3 regions of the Gordonia sp. J1A genome follow, and region 1 is predicted to be linked to each of the others. Evidence: predicted binding sites of a transcription regulator. Region 1 holds the regulator's gene; each other region holds the start of a gene.
What was found. Region 1 encodes LexA, which represses DNA repair genes until DNA is damaged. Its sites were predicted from a motif close to CGAACANNTGTTCG; they were not measured.
Positions count from the first base shown of each region.

Region 1 (7,193 bases):
CCCGAACCACCAGATCGGGTTCGTCGACCACTGCGGCGACGTCGAGGCGTACGGCTCCGCCGTGGACGCGCACCAGATGGCCGCTGCGAGCGAGAATAGCCAGGTCGCGGCGCACGGTCTCGCCGGTCACGGAGAAGCGCGCGGCGAGATCGGCTACGGAGACGCGGCCGCGCAGGCGGACCTCGTTCGCGATCGCCGACTGGCGTTCCTCCGCGTACATCTGCTCTCCCGACTGTCCGATCTCATGCAACGATGGGGATCGTGCAAAGATGTGGATCTGTGTTGATTTGGTTGGTTACACATCTTTGTTTACATGGGTACGTGTTGACACGTCAAGGACTTTCTGTAATCTCTCTCACATGACCGAGGTGACTTCTCCCGTGCCTGCCGAGAACCCGTTCCGCGCCGACGTCATCGTCTCCGGTACTCCGGTGGTCGGTGGCCTCGCGTACGGACCGATCATCAGACCCGCACCGCGACCCGGCTTCGACGCCATCGATGACTCTCCCGTTCCGGAGGAGCTCCGCGACGCAGAGATGGAGCGTTTCACCGCCGCCGCCGGAGTGGTGGCCGACCGGCTGGCCGACCGGGCCTCCCACAGCACCGGCGTCGCGGCCGAGGTCCTGACTGCCACGGCCGGTCTCGCGCGCGATCGCGGGTGGGCGACGGCCGCGGGCAAGTCGATTGCGCAGGGCGTTCGAGCGCCGCTCGCCGCGATTGCGGCCACCGAGCAGTTCGTGGAGATGTTCACCAAGCTCGGCGGCCTCATGGCTGAACGGGTCACCGATCTGTTGGACGTCCGAGACCGCGTCGTCGCCGAACTCCTCGGGCTCTCGGAGCCGGGCATCCCCGTGCCGGACGTACCGTCGATTCTGCTCGCCGACGACCTCGCGCCCGCCGACACCGCGGGTCTGGACCCGGCACGCGTCATCGGGCTGGGCATGCGGCTCGGCGGCCCCAGCAGCCACACGGCGATCATTGCTCGCCAACTCGGTATTCCGTGCGTGGTCGCCGCCGCTGAACTCGATGAGATCCCCTCCGGAGCCATGGGCTACGTGGACGGGGACGCGGGAACGGTGGGGGCCGCCCCGGACGCCGGACTCATCTCGGACGCCGTGACGGCCGCGGCGACGCGGGCAGCCGAGACGGCGGCCTGGCGTGGGCCGGGCCGCACGGCGGACGGGCACGCGGTCGCGATCCTGGCCAACGTGGCCGACGGCGTGTCCGCTCGGTCGGCGGCGCAGGCGCCGGTGGAGGGCGTCGGACTGTTCCGAACCGAACTGGCCTTCCTGGACCGCGCGGCCGAGCCCACCGTCGCCCAGCAGGTAGAGCTCTACCGGGAGGTGATCGACGCCTTTCCCGGGCGCAAGGTGGTGATCCGCACCCTCGACGCGGGCTCGGACAAGCCACTGAAGTTCGTCGCCCACTCCGACGAGCCGAATCCGGCGATGGGAGTCCGCGGCAACCGCATCGTGCAGACGTATCCGGACATCCGCAACAACCAGCTCGATGCGCTGGCGGAGGCGGCGCGCGACGACGGCCGTGCGACGCCGTGGGTGATGGCACCGATGATCGCCACGGTCGACGAGGCGCGCGAATTCGCCGCGCGGGTTCGGGAACGCGGTCTGGTGCCGGGGGTGATGATCGAGGTGCCGTCGGCGGCGATCCTCGCCGACGCGATCCTCGCCGAAGTGGACTTCGTCTCGATCGGCACCAACGACCTGACCCAGTACACGATGGCGGCGGACCGGATGTCGCCGGAGCTGGCGGCGCTCACCGACCCGTGGCAGCCGGCGGTACTCGCGCTGATACAGCGGGTCGGGGACGCCGGTCGGGACCAGGGCAAGCCCGTGGGCGTATGCGGCGAGGCGGCTGCCGATCCGTTGCTGGCATGTGTGCTGGTCGGGATGGGTGTGACGTCGTTGTCGTCCGCGCCTGCGGCGTCGGCCGCGGTGGGACTGAAGCTGGGTACCGTCACCATGGATCAGTGCCGCGATGCGGCGTCCGCCGCGATCGCCGCGACGAGTCCGTCACAGGCGCGCGAGGCGGTTCGCGCGGTTCTGGCCGGCGAGGTGTGATGTCCCGCTGAGGCCGGCCGGGCGCCTCAGATACGGCGCATCACCGTGACGACCTTGCCGAGGATGGCGGCGTCGTCGCCGGGGATGGGCTCGAAATGCTCGTTGTGCGGCATGAGCCAGACGTGACCGTCGGTGCGCTTGAAGGTCTTCACGGTGGCTTCGCCGTCGATCATCGCGGCGACGATGTCACCGTTCTCCGCCACGTTCTGCTGGCGCACGACCACCCAGTCGCCGTCGCAGATCGCCGCGTCGATCATCGATTCGCCGACCACGCGAAGCATGAACAGGGAACCGTCGCCGACCAGTTCGCGCGGCATCGGGAAGACCTCCTCCACGGCCTGTTCGGCGAGAATCGGTCCGCCGGCGGCGATCCGGCCGAGCACCGGAACGAAGGTCGGCGTGGGGAGTGACTCTCCGTCGGCCTCGGCACCGCCCGAGGGCGGTGTCCGCTGATCGTCCCGAACGTTCACCGCACGCGGACGGTGCGGATCGCGCTTGAGAAGGCCGCGGCGCTCGAGCGTGCGGAGCTGATGGGCCACCGACGACGTGGAGGTGAGTCCGACGGCCTCGCCGATCTCACGGATGCTCGGCGGGTAGCCGCGCTCGCGGACCGACTGACGGATGACCTCGAGCACCTCGCGCTGACGCTGGGTCAATGAGGCCTCGAGCGTCGCGGTGGAGAGCATCGGATCGGGCGTGTCGGTCACGGTCGGGCCTTTCGTCAGCTGTGTTCGATCGATGGTCCAAAGGCTAGTTGAGTAGGTCACAAAACTCAAACAATTGTTCGACGCGTGTCGGCGTTTGTCGGACCCCTCGTGTTAACTATCGAACAAGAGTTCTTCGAACACGCGATCGATTGGAGACGAGTCATGAGCACGAGGACGGCACCCGCCCCGACCGGACGCGCCACCGCTGTGCACTCCACTGCGTCGGCGATGACCTGCGACATCCCGGTGGTCCGTGGCTCGCTGGTCCGTGATCGGGGAGTACGCGGAGCGGGGCGAGGCGACTCGAGCGGAACGTGCTTCCCGACCGGCCGCCCCGAGCGGCGTCGCCCGGTCGCGGACCGGCGAGTGATGTTCGATGCGCCGCCGGCCGGCCGGACCGCGCTGTCGCCCGCGGTGTACCGCAGGCGCCGGTGGGCCGGGGCCGCGGTGGTCGGCGGCACCCTCGCCGGCATGGTGTGGCTGCTCGCCCTCGTCGGAGCGGGCTACCAGGATGCGGCGACGCCGGAGTCGCCGGCGGCGACGCACGTGGTGTACGTCCGGTCGGGGGAGTCGCTCACCGCGCTCGCTGAGCGGATCGCTCCGGAGTTGCCGTCCGCGGGCGTCATCGCCCAGCTGCGCGACCTGAACGGCCTCGAGACATCGGGACTGCATGTCGGACAAGCGCTTATCGCCCCGCAGTACGGCTGAGGCGGGCGGGTATTGTCATGGCATGCGCTGCCCGTTCTGCAAGAACGACGACACCCGTGTCGTCGACTCCCGAGTCGCCGACGACGGCCAGGTGATCCGTCGCCGCAGGTCGTGCAATGAATGCGGGCGGCGGTTCAGCACGGTCGAGACGGCTGTGCTGTCCGTGGTGAAGCGCAACGGCATCTCCGAGCCCTTCAGTCGCGAGAAGGTGATGCAGGGCGTGCGCCGCGCCTGCCAGGGCCGTCAGGTGGACGAGGACGCACTGGCGAAGCTTGCGGTGCAGGTGGAGGACACCGTGCGCTCGTCGGGTTCGGCCGAGATACCGAGCAATGAGGTCGGTCTCGCGATCCTCGGTCCGCTGCGCGACCTCGACGAGGTGGCCTATCTGCGGTTCGCCTCGGTCTACCGGTCGTTCGAGTCGGCCGACGACTTCCAGCGCGAGATCGATTCGCTGCGCCGCGACCGTCACTGACACTCACGGCACCGGCGCCACCGGTCCGAGCAGTCAGCCACCGCCCCGAGCAGTCAGCTGAACTTGTCGATCGCCTTGATTATCCGCTGCTCGGAGACTGGACCGTTGGTGCCGAGCTGCTGAGCGAACAGGCTCACGCGGAGTTCCTCCAGGCGCCACTGCACCAACTCGTTCAGCGCCTCGTGGCGTGCGGCCGGAAGCTGGGCGAGGCGCCTATTCCAGACCGCCACCACCCTGTCGATGGCGCCCATCGCCTCGTTGTCCCGGCCGGCGGCGGTGTTGAGGGACTCGAGGCGCAGCCGCGCGGCGGTCAGATAGCGCGGCAGCGAGCGCAGATGCTCCAATGCCGTCGCGCCGACGAAGCCGTCGAAGATCAGATCGTTGACCTGATCGGAGACGTCGTCGGCGGCGAGAGTCCCGGACCGGGCGTCGACGGCCCGGCGCACCGGGGAGTATTCGGCGAGCGCCGCGACGGCGGCGTCGAAGTACTCGGGTGCGCGCGACCGGATCACCGGCCCCAGCCGCGCCGAGAGCGCGCCGAAGTCACCGGGACTGCGCAGGGCGGCCAACTCCGGCTCCCGTGCCAGGGTGTCGGTGACCGCCCGTGCCGTGCAGTCGGCCAGCAACGCGTCCACGTCCGGATACGGGCTCTGGCTCAGCGCGAGCTTGGCCGGCGGCGGCAGAGTCGACGCCAGCTTGCGGCTGGGCGGCGCGATCGCGAGTCGCAGGAGTTCTCCGGCGGCGGCGGCGATGCCGGCGTCGCGCTCGGTGGAGGTGGCGGCCTTCGCGATGCGTACGCCCTGTCCCGGCACGGTCGCGAGCGTGGGATAGCGGGTGATCGTCTGTCCCGCAACGGTCGCCGTCTCGGAGTCGGCGAGGGTGCCCAGACCGTCGGCGGTCCATTCGCGGTGCAGGGGCGCACGGCGGTCGCGGTCGGCGTCGGCAGACAGGTCGGTGCGAAGCGCGGCGAGCCGGTCGCCGCGCGCGATGATCGCGCCGTCTGTGCCGGTGACGGCGAAGTGCATCCGCAGATGCGGGGGGAGTGCCGACGGATTGAAATCGCGCGGAGCCAGGGTGACCCCGCTGATCGACGACAGCTCGCGAGCCAGGCCGGTGAGCAGTGGCTCGCTGCGCACCGAGAGTCGGCTGAGAGCGAGTTCGGCGTACCGGGACGCCGGGGACATGGACTTGCGCAGGCCCTTGGGCAACGACTTGATCAGCTGCGTCGCGAGTTCGGCGCGCATCCCGGGTACGAGCCAGTCGAATCCGGTGTCTCGCACATGTGCCAGGAGCGGCTCGGGGATGATCGCGGTCACGCCGTCATCGGGTGCGCCGGGCTCGAAGTGGTAGCGGAGCTCCAGGCGGGTCTCGCCCTGCTGCCAGGCGGCCGGATAGTCGGCGGCCGTGGGGACGTCGTCTCCGAGCAAGTCCTCGGGCCGGAGGTTGAGCAGCGCCGGATCGGTGCGGCCCGCCTTCTTCCACCACGAGTCGAAATGCCGTGTCGACACCACGGTGGACGGTATGCGCGCCGCGTAGAACTCGAAGAGCTCGTCGTCGGAGATGCGCAGGTCCCTACGCCGCGCGCGATGTTCGGTCTCGGACGCGTCGCGGAGCAACTCGGCGTTGTGGGCGAAGAACGCATGACGGTTACGCCAGCGTCCGGCGACCAGTGCCTCCTGGATGAAGATCTCGCGCGAGGTCTTCGGGTCGATCGACCCGTAGTTCACGCGGCGCTGTGCCACCAGGGGAACTCCGTACAGGCTGACCTTCTCGTACGCCATCACCGCGCCGCGGCGGGTGGACCAGTGCGGCTCGGAGTAGGTGCGCGTCACCAGGTCGCCGGCCAACTCCTCGACCCAGGCCGGATCGATCGAGGCCACGGTGTGTGCGAACAGGCGCGAGGTCTCGACGAGTTCGGCGGCCACGACGAAGGCGGGCGGTTTGTTCGCGAGGAAGGATCCGGGGAAGATCGCGAACTTCGTGCCTCGGGTGCCCAGATAGTCGCGTGAGTCGCCTTGCCGCGCACCGATGTTGGTCAGCAGGCCGGAGAGCACGCTGCGATGAACGGCTGCCGGGTCCACCTCGGTGTCCGGGATCTGCCACTTGAGGTCGCTGACGGTGCGCCGCAGCTGCCGGTGCAGATCGATCCATTCGCGGATCCGCAGGAAGTGCAGGAACTCTCGCTCGCACATCTTGCGGAACTGGCTGCTTGAGAGTTCCGCGCGCCTGGCCGTCAGATACTCCCAGAGCTTGAGGTGCCCGAGGAACTCCGACCCCGGCACCGCGTGCCGGCGATGGGCGGCGGTGGCGGCCTCCCGCTTGTCGCTGGGGAACTCCCGAACGTCGGGCAGGGCCAGCGCCGCAGTGATGACGAGCAGGTGATCGAGGCAGCCGTTGTCGTGTCCGGCAACCAGCATCCGGCCCAACCTCGGGTCGACGGGCAGCCGCGCGAGCTGCTTGCCGATCTTGGTCAGCCGCGCGGACGCGGAATCGGTGCCGGTGACCGCTCCCAGTTCGGACAGCTGTGCCATGCCGTCGCGGACCGCTCGCGGGTCGGGCGCCTGCACGAACGGGAAGTCGTTGATGTCGCCCAGCCGCAGCGACAGCATCGACAGGATGACGGCGGCGAGATTGCTCCGCAGGATCTCCGGGTCGGTGTACTCCGGACGAGCGTCGAAATCGTCTTCCGAGTACAGGCGGATGCAGATGCCCGGCGCCACCCGGCCGCAGCGACCCGCGCGCTGACGGGCGCTGGCCTGTGAGACCCGTTCCACGGGAAGACGAGTCACCTTGGTGCGGGTCGAATAGCGGGAGATGCGAGCCGTACCCGCATCGATCACGTACCGGATGCCGGGAACGGTCAATGACGTCTCGGCGACATTCGTGGCCAGCACGATCCGCCGACCGTTGGACGGGGCGAACACCCGTTGCTGCTCACCGACCGACAGCCGGGCGAACAGCGGAACGATCTCGGCCTCGCTGCGTCGGCGGAGGGCATCGGCCGTGTCGCGGATGTCGCGCTCGGTCGGCAGGAACACCAGGATGTCGCCCGGGGCGTGCGACCACAGCTCGCCGACCGCCGCGTCGATCGCCGCGATCTGATCGAGGTCGTCGTGGTCGGAGTCGTCGCTCTCGCGCGGCCGATACCGGATCTCGACCGGGTACGTCCGCCCCGAGACCTCCAAGATCGGCACCGTGTCCGCGGTGGTGGCGAAATGCCGGGCGAAG
Region 1 is NZ_AP041607.1:898,151-905,343, forward strand. It holds gene ACZ5QD_RS04205 (DeoR/GlpR family DNA-binding transcription regulator) at 1-220, opposite strand, end outside; gene ACZ5QD_RS04210 (putative PEP-binding protein) at 360-2,078, shown strand; gene lexA (transcriptional repressor LexA) at 2,105-2,764, opposite strand; gene ACZ5QD_RS04220 (LysM peptidoglycan-binding domain-containing protein) at 2,948-3,493, shown strand; gene nrdR (transcriptional regulator NrdR) at 3,516-3,965, shown strand; gene hrpA (ATP-dependent RNA helicase HrpA) at 4,019-7,193, opposite strand, start outside.

Region 2 (7,193 bases), 660 kb from region 1:
CAGGAACAGAGTCAGCGCGAGGGCGCCCATCACCAGGACCAGGATCGGCACCACGAGCGGGACTCCGGCGATGCGGCGCCCGGTCATCGGCAGCCGGGCTCCGGTGCGCTCACGGCGAGTGCGCCGATCGAGAGCCCGCTGGGCCGCCTTGGATCGCGACGGACGCTCGCTCGCCGCGGCGCCGGTGCGCCGTCGACGCTGACGGTCGGAACCCTCGCGTGGTCCGGTGGCGGTGCGAGTGTCCACAAGCGTCACTGTGCTCCCCTTCCGTCTGCGGTCCCGCCGCCGCGACCCGCGGGGTGGTTCGGTGCGATACGTTCGATGGCCCGGATCCGGACAGGGGCCGAACGCGGGTTGGCCGCACGTTCGGCCGCGTCTGCCTGTTCGGCTCCGCGAGTGACGAGCGAGAACCGCGGGGCGGTCCCCGGCAGATCGACCGGCAGGCCGGCCGGGGTGGTGTTCTCCACCGCACGGGCGAAGTCGCGCTTGACAATTCGGTCCTCGAGCGACTGGTAGCTCATCACGGCGAGCCGGCCGCCGACCGCGAGTACTTCGAGCGCCGCCGGGATCACCCCGCGCAATGAGTCGAGTTCGTGGTTCACCTCGATCCGGAGCGCTTGAAAGGTCCGCTTGGCCGGATGGCCACCGGTCCGCCGGGTCGCCGCCGGGATGGTGGCGTACAGGAGCTCCACGAGACGTCCGCTGGTGGTGAACGGCTCCTTGGCGCGTTCCCGGATCACTGCCGAGGCGATCTTCCCCGCGAACCGCTCCTCGCCGTACTCGCTGAGCACTCGGGCGAGAGAGCCGTGGTCGTAGGTGTTGAGGACGTCAGCCGCTGTCAGCTCGTCGTCGGGATTCATCCGCATGTCCAGCGGTGCGTCGACGGCGTACGCGAACCCGCGTTCGGCCCGGTCCAGCTGCATCGACGAGACCCCGAGGTCGAGAAGCACCCCGTCGACCTCGTCGCGTCCGGTGGCGGCGACCACCGACTCGATCTCGTCGTAACGATTGTGGTGGAACTCCACGCGGTCTCCGAAGCGATGCAGACGCTCGGAGGCGATGCCGATCGCCGATGTGTCGCGGTCGATGCCGACGACGTGCAGGCCCGCCAGGCGTTCGAGGAAGTACTCTGTGTGGCCGCCGGCGCCCAGCGTGCCGTCCACCAGGACCGCGCCACCGCCGTCGGGCGACCGACGGGTGAGAGCCGGTTCCAGCAGCGCGAACATGCGATCAGCCATCACCGGAACGTGTCCGTGTTCGCCTTGCCGCGGTGCGTTCACCCCGCTCCCTCCCTGCTGCCGTGAGAACCGTGCCGATAACTTCTGGGCGTCGCCCCCTGCGACGCTCCGGAGACCACCGGCATCGATGCCGTGGAACTGCGGCGGTGTGGGCCTGCGATGAGACGGGGTCCCCGCCCGAGCGCACCTGGCGTTGGGGAAGTACGTCAGGGTCGATCGGGCCGAGGCCTCGACTCACCGCAGCAGTCGTGATCTCCGAATGTTCAATTCACGTGTGTCGACGCGATCCCGTTACAGGATCGAGTCGAGGGCGGACGATCCCGCGTTGGAGAACGCCTCCTCGTGCTGGGCCTGGTAGTCGCGCCAGCTCTGCGCGTCCCAGATCTCCAGGTGGTCGTACGAGCCGATGACGACGCACTCCTTGGTGAGCCCCGCGTAGTCGCGATGCTCGGCCGAGAGGTTGACGCGGCCCTGCCCGTCGAGCCGCTGCTCGTCGGCGCCGGCGAAGAAGTACCGCAGAAAAGCGCGGGCCTCCGGGTCGTTGCGCGACGCGGTGACCGCCTTCTCGGCGATCGCGTCGAACTCCTCTGCCCGGTACACCGACAGGCTGCGGTCCTGGCTGCGTGTGACCATGACTCCTCCTGCCAGCGCGTCGCGGAACTTCGCGGGCAACGTCAGTCGCCCCTTGTCATCGAGCTTGGGCGTGTAGGTGCCGACGAAACGAGCCACGTCGACACCTCCTCACCCTTCCGGGTTCGGCGGTTCCGGTATCCCCCTCGCCCAGTAATGCCCACACTACCCCACTTTCCACCACATTCCACCCCGCAGGCCCCACCGTTTCCCCACCATCAACTATATGCGCAGGTCAGAGTGCCTAAGCTTCACTGGATTCTCAGCAATCATTGACGTGTCGCAGCTCACTAGTGTCGTTACGAAAGGGGTCAAAAGGTAACGAAGTGACTGGTGAGACCAACCAAGAGCGGTAGGTGGGGCGTTGTGGGGAGACGAGGTGGGACGCTGTGGGGAGACGGGGTGGGACGCTGTGGGGACACCCCGGAGACAGACGTTCCCGAGATACGAAAAACGGGGCCGCATCTTCCTTTCGGAAGTTGCGACCCCGCCAGGGAGATCGTTGTCGACGCAGGGCGCGTCAGGCCGTCAGCCGCCGGTGCCGACGGCCGGTTCTACAGATCGCGGTCGTCCCGCTCGAAGCGACGGTTGAAGCGATCCTCCATCCGTCGGCTCAACGAGCCGTGACCGCTCGCGGCCTTTCCGGACTTCTTCGACGAGGAGGCGCCGTCGGGACCCGAGATCCGCCCGCGGCCAGCCATCAGGCCGAAGACCGCGGCCCCGAACATCAGCAGGAATCCGACGAAGCTGAGGATCTTCAGTCCGCCGACCTCGACGTCGACCATCATTCCGCCGACCAGCAATGCGAGTCCAGCGAGGAACCCGAGAGCGACCACGATCCGACGACGCGCGTTCGGCAAGCGCACCTTGTGGCGGGTGACGCTCGACGCGAACTTCGGGTCTTCGGCGTAGAGAGCGCTCTCTATCTCATCGAGCATGCGCTGCTCGTGCTCTGAAAGCGGCACCGCTCCTCCCTTACTGGATCGTGGCGAGGATTTCGTCTTCTCGCCTCTCTATGTCAATAGTACGAGCCCGAGCGCCCTTCGACCACCATTGGCCGACGATGCGTTCACAATCACGCCGATCATCCCGCGCACTCAAGCGACGGTTCCGCGCGCCGCCGGACGCTTCGAGGTGAGCTTCCCCTGCTCGTACGCCAGCAGCGTCGCGTCGGCCACGTCCAGGAACGCGACCGCACGGCGCTCCACGCGCGCGCAGAACGTGGAATCGACGGCGCGCACCAGCCCCGCCTCGACGTGCGAGCGCATGGTCGAGAGTTCGCCGAAATAGTCGGCGAGTTCCCGGCACTGGGGAGCACGCTCCTTGATCCGACTCCACGCGTCCGCCGCACCGCGGCGTCGGCGGACGCGGCCCGAGGGCTCGTAGATCTCCAGCACCGCGCCGGCGGCTCGGATCGCCGCGAGATAGAACAGCCGGAATCGCTCGGCCCCGTCGTCGTCCACCGACGCCGCCTGCTCGAACAGGTCCTCTGCCCGATCCAGGAGATCGCGGCTGCGGTGCACCACGTGCGGGTCGACTCCGTGATCGGCTTGTGCACCGGACACCGACGGGGCGGGTGCGAGATGCAACCCGGCGAACTGCCGCCCGGACCGTTCTGCTGACCGCTCCATCCCAACTCCTCCGTGTCGGCGCCCGGCTCTGTCGGGCTCGTGACGACACCATGACAGAGGGGTACGACAAAGAAGGTGTTGCGACGACGGGCCCGACGGCCGGCCGTCGCACGGCGCCGGCACTCCCGCGAAGACTTCGACAGCGGACCCCGTCACCGATGATCGGTGGCCCGGCGATGTCTTCCCCATCGCCGGGCCACTGGACCGCCCAACCGATACGAACATCAGTTCGACAGGCGTCAACCGTAGCCGGTGTGAACGCCGATGGGCAAGTGCCGCTACGCTCCCAGAGTCTGGCAGCCGCAGACGAATCGAGCCGACGACGAAGGGAACGGGCATGTCACTGGACGCCTCCCCGATCCGCGTCGCGCCCCTCCCGGCCGATCTGGCACACCTGTGGCTCGATCCCGCTGTGCACACCTACATCACCGCCATGCACTACCCCCGCGGAAGCGAAGCCCACCGGTTGCCGCTGTGGCGCGATCACATCGCGCGCCCCGGGTGGTCGGCTTTCGGCGCGTTCGCGACGCTGTCCGCGCTCGACTCGCTCCGGCCCACGTACTCCCGGCTGCGCGTGCGCGCACCGCTGGCGCTCTCGGATCGCGAGATCCTCGTCGGGGTGGCGTACGGCTACCGCGGTGCACCGGACCAGTGGTGGAACCGCCAGCTGTATTCGGGACTGCTACAGGCCGGAACCCGGCCCGCCGACGCGCGCGAGTTCATGCGCGACTACTTCGAACTCACCGAACTGCATGTGCATCCGGCCGGTCAGGGCCGCGGCGTCGGCCAACGGCTCCTGACATCGCTGCTCTCGGGCAGACCGGAGAGCAAGGTCCTCCTCTCGACGCCCGAAGTCCAGGGTGAGGCCAATCGCGCCTGGGGCCTCTACCGCCGCCTCGGCTTCGAGGATGTCCTGCGGCACTTCACCTTCGCCGGAGACGCCCGGCCGTTCGCCTTCCTCGGACGCCCGCTCCCTCTTCCGGACGCCGGTCCCCCGCCGCGATGACCGGCCGCCCGCGGTCCGTCCGACGCACCGATGACGACACTGCGCAGGTTGGCGCATCTCTTCTGGCACGATGAGTCGGTGACCTCGTTCCGCCGCACCGCGCTCGCCCTAGCCGGACTGTTGGCACTGATCCCCGTGCTCACCGGTTGTCTCACCAAGTCGACCACGGTCGGCGACCAGTTCTCCGGCACGGTCATCATCGCCACGTCACCGGATCAGCATCCGCAGAAGCCGTCCTTCGACATCCCGGCCTCGCTCAGCGGCCAGGTCTGGACCACCGACTTCCCGGAGAAGTCGGATGAGAGCAGTGCCGTACCCGCCCCGTCGACGCAGAGTTCGCGCCCCGGCGGACAGGCCGCGCCGTCGCCCGACGGCAAGGTCGGTTCCGAGCTCACCTTCGACAGACTCTCTGCGGGTCAGTTCAGCCAGCTCGGCGACATCATCGCCGCCGCCCTCCCCGACCCGTCCGCGACGGTCCATCTCAAATCGTCCCGCAGCGGCGACATCGTCCGTTTCCGCGGCTCGGCCTCGCTGACGGACGCCGATCCCGGCAGCGTGTACTTCTCCCTGTCGATCACGTTCGGCGGTGAGGTGGTCGCGACCAACGGTCATCAGGCGGGCGACGACACGGTGGTCTGGACGCCCACCCCGGGACAGAACGTCGACCTGCAGGCCGATTCGGAGTACGCGGATCCGGCGACCGCCGCCGTGCCCAGTTGGACCTGGTTCATGTTCCTGCTGTGCGCGATCATCGTCGCGATGGTCGTGTACGCGGCCTACCAGAATCGGGACCGCTCACCCCGTCCGGGACGCCCGAAGCGCAAGCCCGAGGCGCCGCAGTCCGACGAGGAGTCCCCGAAGCCCGAGCGCGAGACATCCGGGCGCGGCGCCGACTGACGCCGTCCGCGCGCGGTCGCCCTCTCCGGCGGACCGCACGTCTCAGACGCCGGCCAGCGCCCCGCGCGTGTCGATGCCGATGCGCTCGAGCACCTCGCTGGTCGCCTTCGCGAAGTTGAGGCTGCAGAAGTGCAGGCACGGCACCCCTTCGGAGATGAGCCGCAACGAGGCCTCCGTGCACAGGTCGATGCCGACCGCACGCACGTCGGCCCGATTCTCCTCCGGTCCGTCGCCCGCCGCCTTCGCTAGCCGTTCCTCGACCGCCGGGGGGATCTTGCTGCCGGACAGCTCGGTCATCCTGCGCGCCGAGGCCAGCGAGGTGATCGGCATCATCCCCGGGATCAGCGGCTTGGCGCCCTGCTCGGGATCGGCGGCGGCGATACGGTCGCGCAGGCGGAGGAAGTCGTCGACGTCGAAGAACATCTGCGTCACCGAGTACTCCGCGCCCGCCCGCAGCTTCCGCACCAGATTTCCGGTGTCGGCGGCGAGATTGGGCGCGCGGTGGTGACCTTCGGGGAACGACGCGACGCCCACGTGGAAGTCGCCGAGTTCTCCGATCAGGCGCACCAGTTCTTCGGCGTACGCCACGCCTTCCGGGTGCTTGACCCACTCACCGAGCGGATCACCGGGCGGATCACCGCGCAGGGCGAGCAGGTTGACGATGCCCTTGTCGGCGTACGCGCCCACCAGGCCGCGGAGTTCGTCGACGCTGTGGTTGACCGCGGTCAGATGCGCGACGGTCAGCAGCGTGGTCTCGGTCGCGAGTTCGCCCGCGATGCGCACGGTCCGGTCGCGGGTCGATCCGCCCGCACCGTAGGTCATCGACACGAAGGCCGGGTTCATTCGTTCGAAGATCCGGACCGCACGCCACAGTCGCGCCTCCTCGGCGGCGTCGCGCGGTGGGAAGAACTCGACGGAGAACGGCACCGGCCCGGAGTGCGGGTCGGCCAGACGCTCCACGACCGACTGCCCCGGGCGGGCGCGGACGTCGGAGTCGGTACTGATCGGATCGGTCACCCCAGTCATCATACGGACACCCGGCGGGCGGCCCGCGGCCGCCGATACCGCGGCTGTGCCCGCGATCACCGCCGCTGCGGCGCGTGGCCGGGCTATCGACGAGGACCGGTAACCTTGCCAGTCGTGGTCAACATTGCGCACGTGCCCGCCGCGGTCGACGAGATCCTGACGGCGTTCTTCGACTCCGGCCGGCCTGCGCTCGACGACATCTACCCCGCGGTCGCGGAGGCCGGCGACGTGCTCGCCGACTTCGTGCTGTCGGGCGGCAAACGGGTGCGGCCGCTGTTCGTCTACGCCGGCTGGCGATGCGGCCCCGAAGCGGCCGCCGACACCGGCCCCGGGGAGTCGACGGCATTGCGGGTCGGCGCCGCGATCGAGTTGATCCAGGCCTGCGCCCTCATCCACGACGACATCCTCGACCGCTCCGACACGCGGCGCGGCCGCCCGACCGTCCACCGCCGGTTCGAGGCCCTGCACGGCGACCGGGGGTTCGCCGGCGACCCCGCGCACTACGGCGTCTCGGCGGCCATCCTGCTGGGCGATCTGGCACTGGCCTGGGCCGACGACCTCGTGCACGGCATCACTCCCGCCGACGGCGGTCCCGCCGATCCGCATCCGCTGCCGCGGCCGGTGGCCGTTCTGTGGTCTCAGATGCGGACCGAGGTGCTCGGCGGTCAGCTCCTCGACATCACCAACGAGTCGTCCGGCGACGAGTCAGTGACCGCCGCGTACCGGGTGATGGAGTACAAGACGGCCGCGTACACGGTGGCCCGG
Region 2 is NZ_AP041607.1:1,555,494-1,562,686, forward strand. It holds gene ftsL (cell division protein FtsL) at 1-246, opposite strand, end outside; gene rsmH (16S rRNA (cytosine(1402)-N(4))-methyltransferase RsmH) at 252-1,280, opposite strand; gene mraZ (division/cell wall cluster transcriptional repressor MraZ) at 1,530-1,967, opposite strand; gene ACZ5QD_RS07245 (DUF3040 domain-containing protein) at 2,423-2,833, opposite strand; gene ACZ5QD_RS07250 (SAV_6107 family HEPN domain-containing protein) at 2,966-3,499, opposite strand; gene ACZ5QD_RS07255 (GNAT family N-acetyltransferase) at 3,837-4,505, shown strand; gene ACZ5QD_RS07260 (LppM family (lipo)protein) at 4,584-5,402, shown strand; gene ACZ5QD_RS07265 (methylenetetrahydrofolate reductase) at 5,445-6,428, opposite strand; gene ACZ5QD_RS07270 (polyprenyl synthetase family protein) at 6,543-7,193, shown strand, end outside.
Region 2: a site for LexA is predicted at 3,718-3,731, ahead of ACZ5QD_RS07250 (SAV_6107 family HEPN domain-containing protein). Genes of this name have one in related genera too.

Region 3 (7,193 bases), 1.6 Mb from region 1:
GGCCCGCCGCGTGGGGCCCTACCTGCGCGTCGTCGAGCGAGGAACGATCACCGCGGGCGATCCGATCGAGGTGCTGACCGTCCCGGACGCCCCCGCGATCCGGGATCTGTGAGCTCTTCGCGGAAATAGATCTCGCGTCGACCGATCAGTTCTGCCGGGCCGGGCTGTCTATCTCTATGACGGCCTCCGAGAGGGACGCCGCAGACTGCAAGGAGACCCCGATGCACAAGATGATCTTCGTGAACCTGCCCGTCGCCGACCTGGACGCGTCCCGGGAGTTCTTCGGGAAGATGGGATACACGTTCGACGACCGCTTCACCGATGAGAACGCCGCCGCGATGGTGCTGGGCGAGACCATCGTCGCGATGCTGCTGCGCCGCGACTTCTACCAGAGTTTCGTGCCCACCAAGCAGATCATCGACGCCACGACCACCAGCGGAGCGATCCTGTGCCTGAGCGCGGAGAGCCGTGAGGAGGTGGACGGCATCGTGAGCAAGGCCCTGGAAGCCGGTGCGACGGCCGGGGACGTGGAAGACCACGGGTTCATGTACGGAAGCTCGTTCTACGATCTCGACGGCCACGGCTGGGAGATCATGTGGATGGATCCGGCCGCGGTGGAGACCGGACCTGAGGCGTACGCCGCGCAGCAGCAGGCGCAGTGACGACCGGGACACCAGTGACCGCTCAGGAGCGGCGGAGGAGTTGACGAGGCGATGACCGACGACCGTGACTTCGAAGCGGCCACCAGTGCCCTGCGCGCCGAGCTTCTCGTGCACTGCTATCACATGCTGGGATCGGCCACCGACGCCGAAGATGTGCTGCAGGACGTGTATCTGCGTGCGTGGCAGGCCTTTCACAGCTTCGAAGGACGGTCGTCGGTCCGCACGTGGATGTATCGGATCGCGACCAACACCTGTCTCAACGCCCTGGAGAGCCGGGCGCGGAGGCCTCTGCCGAGCGGGTTGGGCACCGAGGCCTCCGATCCCCGTGAACCGGTGATCCCGAACCATGAGATCCCGTGGCTGCAGCCGCTGCCGGACGGCGCGCTGGGCGATCCCGCGTCGACGGTGACGGCGCGGGAGTCGGTGGGGCTGGCGATGGTCGCCGCCATGCAGGAGCTTCCGGCGCGTCAGCGCGCGGCGTTGATTCTGCGCGACGTGCTCGCGTTCAGTGCGGCCGAGACCGCCGAAGCACTCGACATGACAGTCGCGGCGGCCAACAGCGCGTTGTCGCGCGCACGCAGGGCGGTCGGCGAGGGCACCCGGCTAGAGGGTCGGCGCGTCGCGGAACTGTCCGACCACGAGCGGCAGGTGTGGGACGAGTTCTGCGCTGCTTTCGAGCGGCACGACATCCCCGGCGTGGTGGACGTGCTCGCCGCCGATGCGGTGTGGGAGATGCCGCCGTTCCCGGGCTGGTATCTCGGCGCCGAGAACATCGGAGTGCTCACCCTCAGCCAGTGCCCGGCCAAGGAAGCCGGCGACATCAGGATGATCAAGACGTCCTGCAACGGGTTGCCGGCGGCCGGGATGTTCATGCGCGACGGCGACGTCTGGCGTCGTTTCCAACTCGATGTCCTGACGATCGTCGACGGTCGGGTGGCGCACGTCGGTGCCTTCTTCGAGCCCGAACTGTTCTCGCTGGCGGGCCTGCCGGAGACGCTGTCGGGCGCCGCTGAGGACCGGTGAGGGTGGGGACTGGCTGAGGCAGATTGGCACATATGATCGATTCCCTAATGTGTTCTGTCATACCCCGTTGGTAGAGTTCTGGTAGGTCAAGAAAACATGGTTTGACCAGCTGAAACACTCGGGGGAGGTGGCAGTGATGAGCGGTCCGATCACCGATTCGATCGCGACTGTCGTTGCCACCGGTGCGCTGCCGGGGCGGCCCGCCGAACTACTCGCCCTGATCGATGCCGCGGCGGTCAAACTCGCCGAGACCTCCCTGTCGCCGGAGACCGAACCGGAACTGCTGGCCCACACACAGACTGCCGAACGGATTCGGCGACGCTGGGACGGCATCTCCGCGGCGCTGCTGGTGGAGGTCTCCGACCGCAACGCGCACCGCACCGCCGGCTATCTGAATCCGTACCAATACCTCTCACAGGGCTTGCGGCTGGGGACCCGGGAGGCGGGTCGGCGGTTGCGGATGGCTGAGGCGATCGGTGAGTTCTCGAACTTCCAGGGGCAGACCCTGCCTCCGCGCAAGCCGGCGACCGCTGCCGCGGTGGCGGGCGGGACTGTCGGCGCCGAACACGCGTTGGTGATCTCGGGCGTTTTGGCGAAAGTGCCCGGCTGTATCTCGCCGGAGGTCAAAGCCCGTGCCGAGGCGGAGTTGGCCGAGGCTGCGGCTGGGTTGAATCCGGATGATCTGGGCAAGGTCGGTGACCGGCTGCTCGCTCACCTGGACCCCGATGGTCAGGAGAGCGATCACGTCGACCGGCAACGCCAACGCGGAATCACGATCCTCCCGCAGGATCGGCAGTTGATGAGCAGAGTCCGCGGCGCGATGACTCCGGAGTTGCGGGCGAAGTTCGAGGTGATCTTGACCGCCTGGGCCGCACCCGGGATGAACAATCCCGCCGACCCGGATTCGCCGACTGGAACCATTGACGCCGACGGCATCGACGCCGAGGCTTTGGCGGCGGCGCGGGGTCGGGATCTGCGCAGTGCCGCTCAGCGCACGCACGATGCGTTGCTGGCGTTGTGTGATTACGTTCTCGCCCGCGGCGGGCTGGGTGCACCGAGTCGGATACCGGCGGAGTTGGTCATCACCGTCACCGATCAGGAACTCGCCGCGCATGCCGGAATCGCGTTGACCGCGACAGGTAGCCGTGTTCCGATCGGTGAACTCGTGCGGCTCGCTGCCGAGGCTGTGCCGCATCTGGCGGTCTTCCGGAATCACACCAGCGAGGTCCTCTACCAGGGTCGTGGTGCGCGGTGTGCGAGTAGAGCGCAGCGGTTGGCGTTGTTCGCCCGCGACCGCGGTTGCACCGCCCCCGGCTGCGACCGCCCCTTCGCGCAAACTCAGGCCCATCATGCACCGGACTGGATCACCCCGGGAGGGCGCACCGACATCGATGCTCTCGGCGCCGCGTGCGGGCGCCACAACCGCGCCGTCGGCACCAACCGCGGCCAATGGGAGACCACCATCCTCCCCGACGGACCCGATGCCGGACGCATGGGCTGGCGACCGGCCACCACCGATCACCCCTGGCGCCTGAACCCCGTCCACCACGCCGGGCAGGCACGGCACCTGCACCCACGGGAGGATCAACAAGTTCCCGTTCCGCATCGCCGCGAGCATCCGCCGCCGGAGGCCGCGGCCCAACCCGATCGCGAGTCCCGGCCGGGACACGCGGCGGCCTGAGCCGTGGTCGCGGAGAGCCTCCCGGTCTGCGCCCGGTCACCCGGCGGGCGGATGCCCTTCGTCCGGAGGGAGCTGTGGGGGATCGGCTGCGAAGCAGGCCGGATCGCCACCCGCGCCCACCACGCCGACGATGCCGCCCCAGACGAGCATCGTCAGTTCCTCGGCCAGATCCTGCGAGGTCCGGTCCGGGACGGCGATCCACTCCTCAACGGCGACGGTGGTGGCCCCGACCATCGCGCGTGCCCAAGTGCGGGCGCCGCGAGTCTGGGCGCCGCGGGCCGCGAATCGCGCCTCGAGCGTCGATTCGAGGGCCCCCGCGAAGATCTTCTCGGCCTCGGCGGCGACCGGACGGCTGCCCGACGGCCGCGCCATCGTGAACCGGTAGACATTGGGATCCGACGACACCGTCTCCACGTACACGCTGATGACGGCCTGAACCAGGCGGTAGTCGCCGATGTCGCCCGACAGCGCGTCGATGAGTCGCGGCATCACGGTCGTCTCCACATACCAGAGCGTGACGGCGGCGGCGAGGTCGTTCTTGTCGGCGAAGTACCGGTAGAGCACGGTCTTCGACACCCCGATGTGGCGGGCGATGTCGTCCATTCCGACCTCCGGGCCGAGAGCCCGGATCGCTTCCACCGTGCCCGCGGTCAGCTCGGCGCGTCGCTCCTGCTTGTGCTTCTCCCAGCGCTGCTTACGGCCGTCGGAGGCGACGGCTTCCACCGCAGGCGTCAGGATGCGTTGTTCGAGCTCGCGCGTCAGCGTCGCCGCCGCGTTGACGGCGGCGCGCGCGGCACTCGTGGGTATCGGAGGGTTCGGCATCACCTGGAAACCCTAGTAGCTCGTACGGAACACTGGACGAGTGTCGTCAACCTTGGACCATCGACAGCGCACCCCGAAGTCTCCGGCGGTGCCCGCGGGACTGACGCAGGCGGACGCGAAACGAGCCCACGACCTGCGGCGGATGAAGATCGTGGCGACCGGCCTGCTGGTCGGCGCCGCGGTGATCTACTTCTGCATGCGCTGGCTCGAACACCGGGACGGAGCGGACGTGGCCGCGTGGGTCGGATTCGTCCGCGCCGCATCCGAGGCCGGAATGGTCGGTGCGTTGGCCGACTGGTTCGCGGTCACCGCGCTGTTCCGTCAGCCGCTCGGACTGCCGATTCCGCACACCGCGCTCATCCCGCGGAAGAAGGACCAGATCGGCGACCAGCTCGGCGGCTTCGTCCAGGAGAACTTCATGACCCGCGAGGTGATCGAGGATCGTGTCGCCTCGCTCGACCTGCCGCGCAGAGTCTCCACGTGGTTCGCCGACCCGGCGAACAAGCCGCGGGTGAACGACGAGGTCTCGAGGATCTTCAAGCTCTGCTCGGAGATGCTGCGCGACGAGGACGTCGAACGCCTCATACAGGCCGCCCTCAAATGGGCGGCGGAACCGCTGTGGGCACCGCCCGCCGGGCGCATCCTCGAGCAGCTCGTCGCCGAGAGCCGTCTCGAACCGGTGATCCAACTCGCCTGCGACCGCGCGCACGAGTGGGCGCTGGGCAGTCAGCCGCTCATCGACCGCGTGGTGGACCGCGACGGTCCGGCGTGGGCACCGCGCTTCGTGACCCATCTCGTCGGCGACCGGATCTACCGCGAACTGACCGAGTTCACCTACAAGGTCCGCGCCGATCCGCAGCATGAGCTGCGGATCGCCATGCACGATTTCGTCGAGGACTTCGCCCGGGAACTGCAGGAGGACGAGGCGACGATCGCCAAGTTCGAGAACCTCAAAGAGGAACTCCTCGGACGAGACGAGGTGACCGGAGCGGCGTCGACCGCGTGGCAGGCGGGCAAGGCGGTCATCGAGCAGATGCTCGACGACCCGGAGTCGACGCTGCGTACCTCGCTCTCCGACGCGGTGGTGCAGTTGGCGGAACGGATCCGCGACGACGAACCGCTGCAGGCCAAGCTCAACGGCTGGGCGGTGCGGGCGGCCCGTCATGTGGCCGACAACTACTCGGCGGAGATCATCTCGGTGATCACCGAGACGGTCCGGGGATGGGATGCCGCGGAGACCAGTCGCAAGATCGAACTGCAGGTCGGGCGTGATCTGCAATTCATCCGCATCAACGGCACGGTGGTCGGATCGCTGGCCGGCCTGGCCATTTACACGGTCTCGGTTCTGCTTTTCCCCTGACGCGCTTGCACTTGTTAGCGCCCGGTGCGGATAATGGAATCCGGGAGGCACGAGTTTCGTATGACATCCGAGCATGATCACCAGGACGGCCAGTCCGAGACGGGAACCGTCGAGGCCATGGCCACCGCTGCGCAGGACATCGGCGAGTTCATCCGCAGTCAGCGGCTGTCCGCCAAGGTCTCACTCCGGCAGCTGGCCGAGCGAGCGGGCGTCAGCAACCCGTACCTCTCTCAGATCGAGCGCGGGCTGCGCAAGCCGTCGGCCGACGTGCTCTCGCAGATCGCCAAGGGACTCCGCGTCTCCGCGGAAGTGCTCTACGTGCGCGCCGGAATCCTGGAGGCGCGGCCGGCGAGCCCGGTGCGCGACGCACTGCTCGCCGACAGTTCCATCAGCGAGCGGCAGAAGCAGATGCTGCTGGAGATCTACGATTCGTTCCGCCGAGAGAACGGAGCGAGCGAGCAGTCGGACGGAGCGTCCGCGGCCGGCACGGTCGACGTCCTCCGGGCCGATTCGGCCGAGCCGGCGCGTGATTAAGGTGGAGTCGTGAGCGCAGCGAGTTTCGTCATCTACGCCCAGCAGTACATCCTGCTGGCCATCACCGTCATCGCGGGCGTCACCGCGGCCGTGGCCCTGGTGCACGCCGCGATCACGCGACCCGACGCCTTCACCGCCGTCGACGCGCAGACGAAGACCTTCTGGGTGGCCGTCCTCGCGGTGTCGACGCTGCTGATCTGGCTGGTGCAGGCATCGCTCGGCTTCGGACTGATGTTCTTCCTCGCCGCGATCACCGCGGTCCTCGTCTACGTCGTCGACGTCCGGGTTCGGACCGACGAGATCCTGGGCCGCTCGTGGTTCCGGAAGAACGCGTAGGGACGCGGGGACCCCACCGGTGAGCGAATACCGCATCAACGACCTCGCGCAGGTCTCCGGAGTCAGCGTCCGGAACATCCGCGTCTATCAGGACCGGGGACTGCTCCCGCCGCCGACGATCCGTGGGCGCACCGGCTGGTACTCCGACGAGCACCTCGTCCGGCTCAACCTGATCTCACGCATGCTGGAACGCGGCTACACGTTCGCGACGATCAGCGAACTCCTGCACGCCGCGCATTACGGAATGAAGGTGGAGCACGTGCTGCGCGCGGCTCCGAAGGGCGGAAGGTTCCGCAACATCAAGCGGGCCGCCACCATCACCTTCACCGAATTGAAGAAGACGCTGGGCGCCGACGAGCGGTCGATCAATCTCAGTCAGAAGCTGGGACTGCTCACGAAGGACGGCGCCCACTACGCAATCCGCAATCCGGAGCTGCTCGAAGGCGCCGAAGTGCTGGTGAAGGGCGGCATCGACATCGATGACCTGCTCGATCGATGGATGCGAGTCGAGTCGGATCTGACCGATGTCGCTCGGAGCTTCGTATCCATCATCACCGACAAGTACTTCGACGAGAATCTGCCGAACCTCGGCGAGGAGAAGCTGGCGAAGATGGCCGAGCTGATCCAGACCGTTCGGCCGATGGCCCACGAGATCGTCGAGACCACCTTCAGCCGGGCTCTCGACAAGGAGATCTCGCGGGCGATCGGCGAGGCCAGTACCTATTTCGATGCGACGCAGCAGCAGTCTGCGCAGAGCAGCCGGGCGACCGGCGGC
Region 3 is NZ_AP041607.1:2,470,317-2,477,509, reverse strand. It holds gene ACZ5QD_RS11585 (MOSC domain-containing protein) at 1-112, shown strand, start outside; gene ACZ5QD_RS11580 (VOC family protein) at 222-662, shown strand; gene ACZ5QD_RS11575 (sigma-70 family RNA polymerase sigma factor) at 714-1,685, shown strand; gene ACZ5QD_RS11570 (HNH endonuclease signature motif containing protein) at 1,822-3,366, shown strand; gene ACZ5QD_RS11565 (TetR/AcrR family transcriptional regulator) at 3,403-4,188, opposite strand; gene ACZ5QD_RS11560 (DUF445 domain-containing protein) at 4,331-5,548, shown strand; gene ACZ5QD_RS11555 (helix-turn-helix domain-containing protein) at 5,609-6,082, shown strand; gene ACZ5QD_RS11550 (DUF2516 family protein) at 6,092-6,418, shown strand; gene ACZ5QD_RS11545 (MerR family transcriptional regulator) at 6,438-7,193, shown strand, end outside.
Region 3: a site for LexA is predicted at 1,711-1,724, ahead of ACZ5QD_RS11570 (HNH endonuclease signature motif containing protein). Genes of this name have one in related genera too.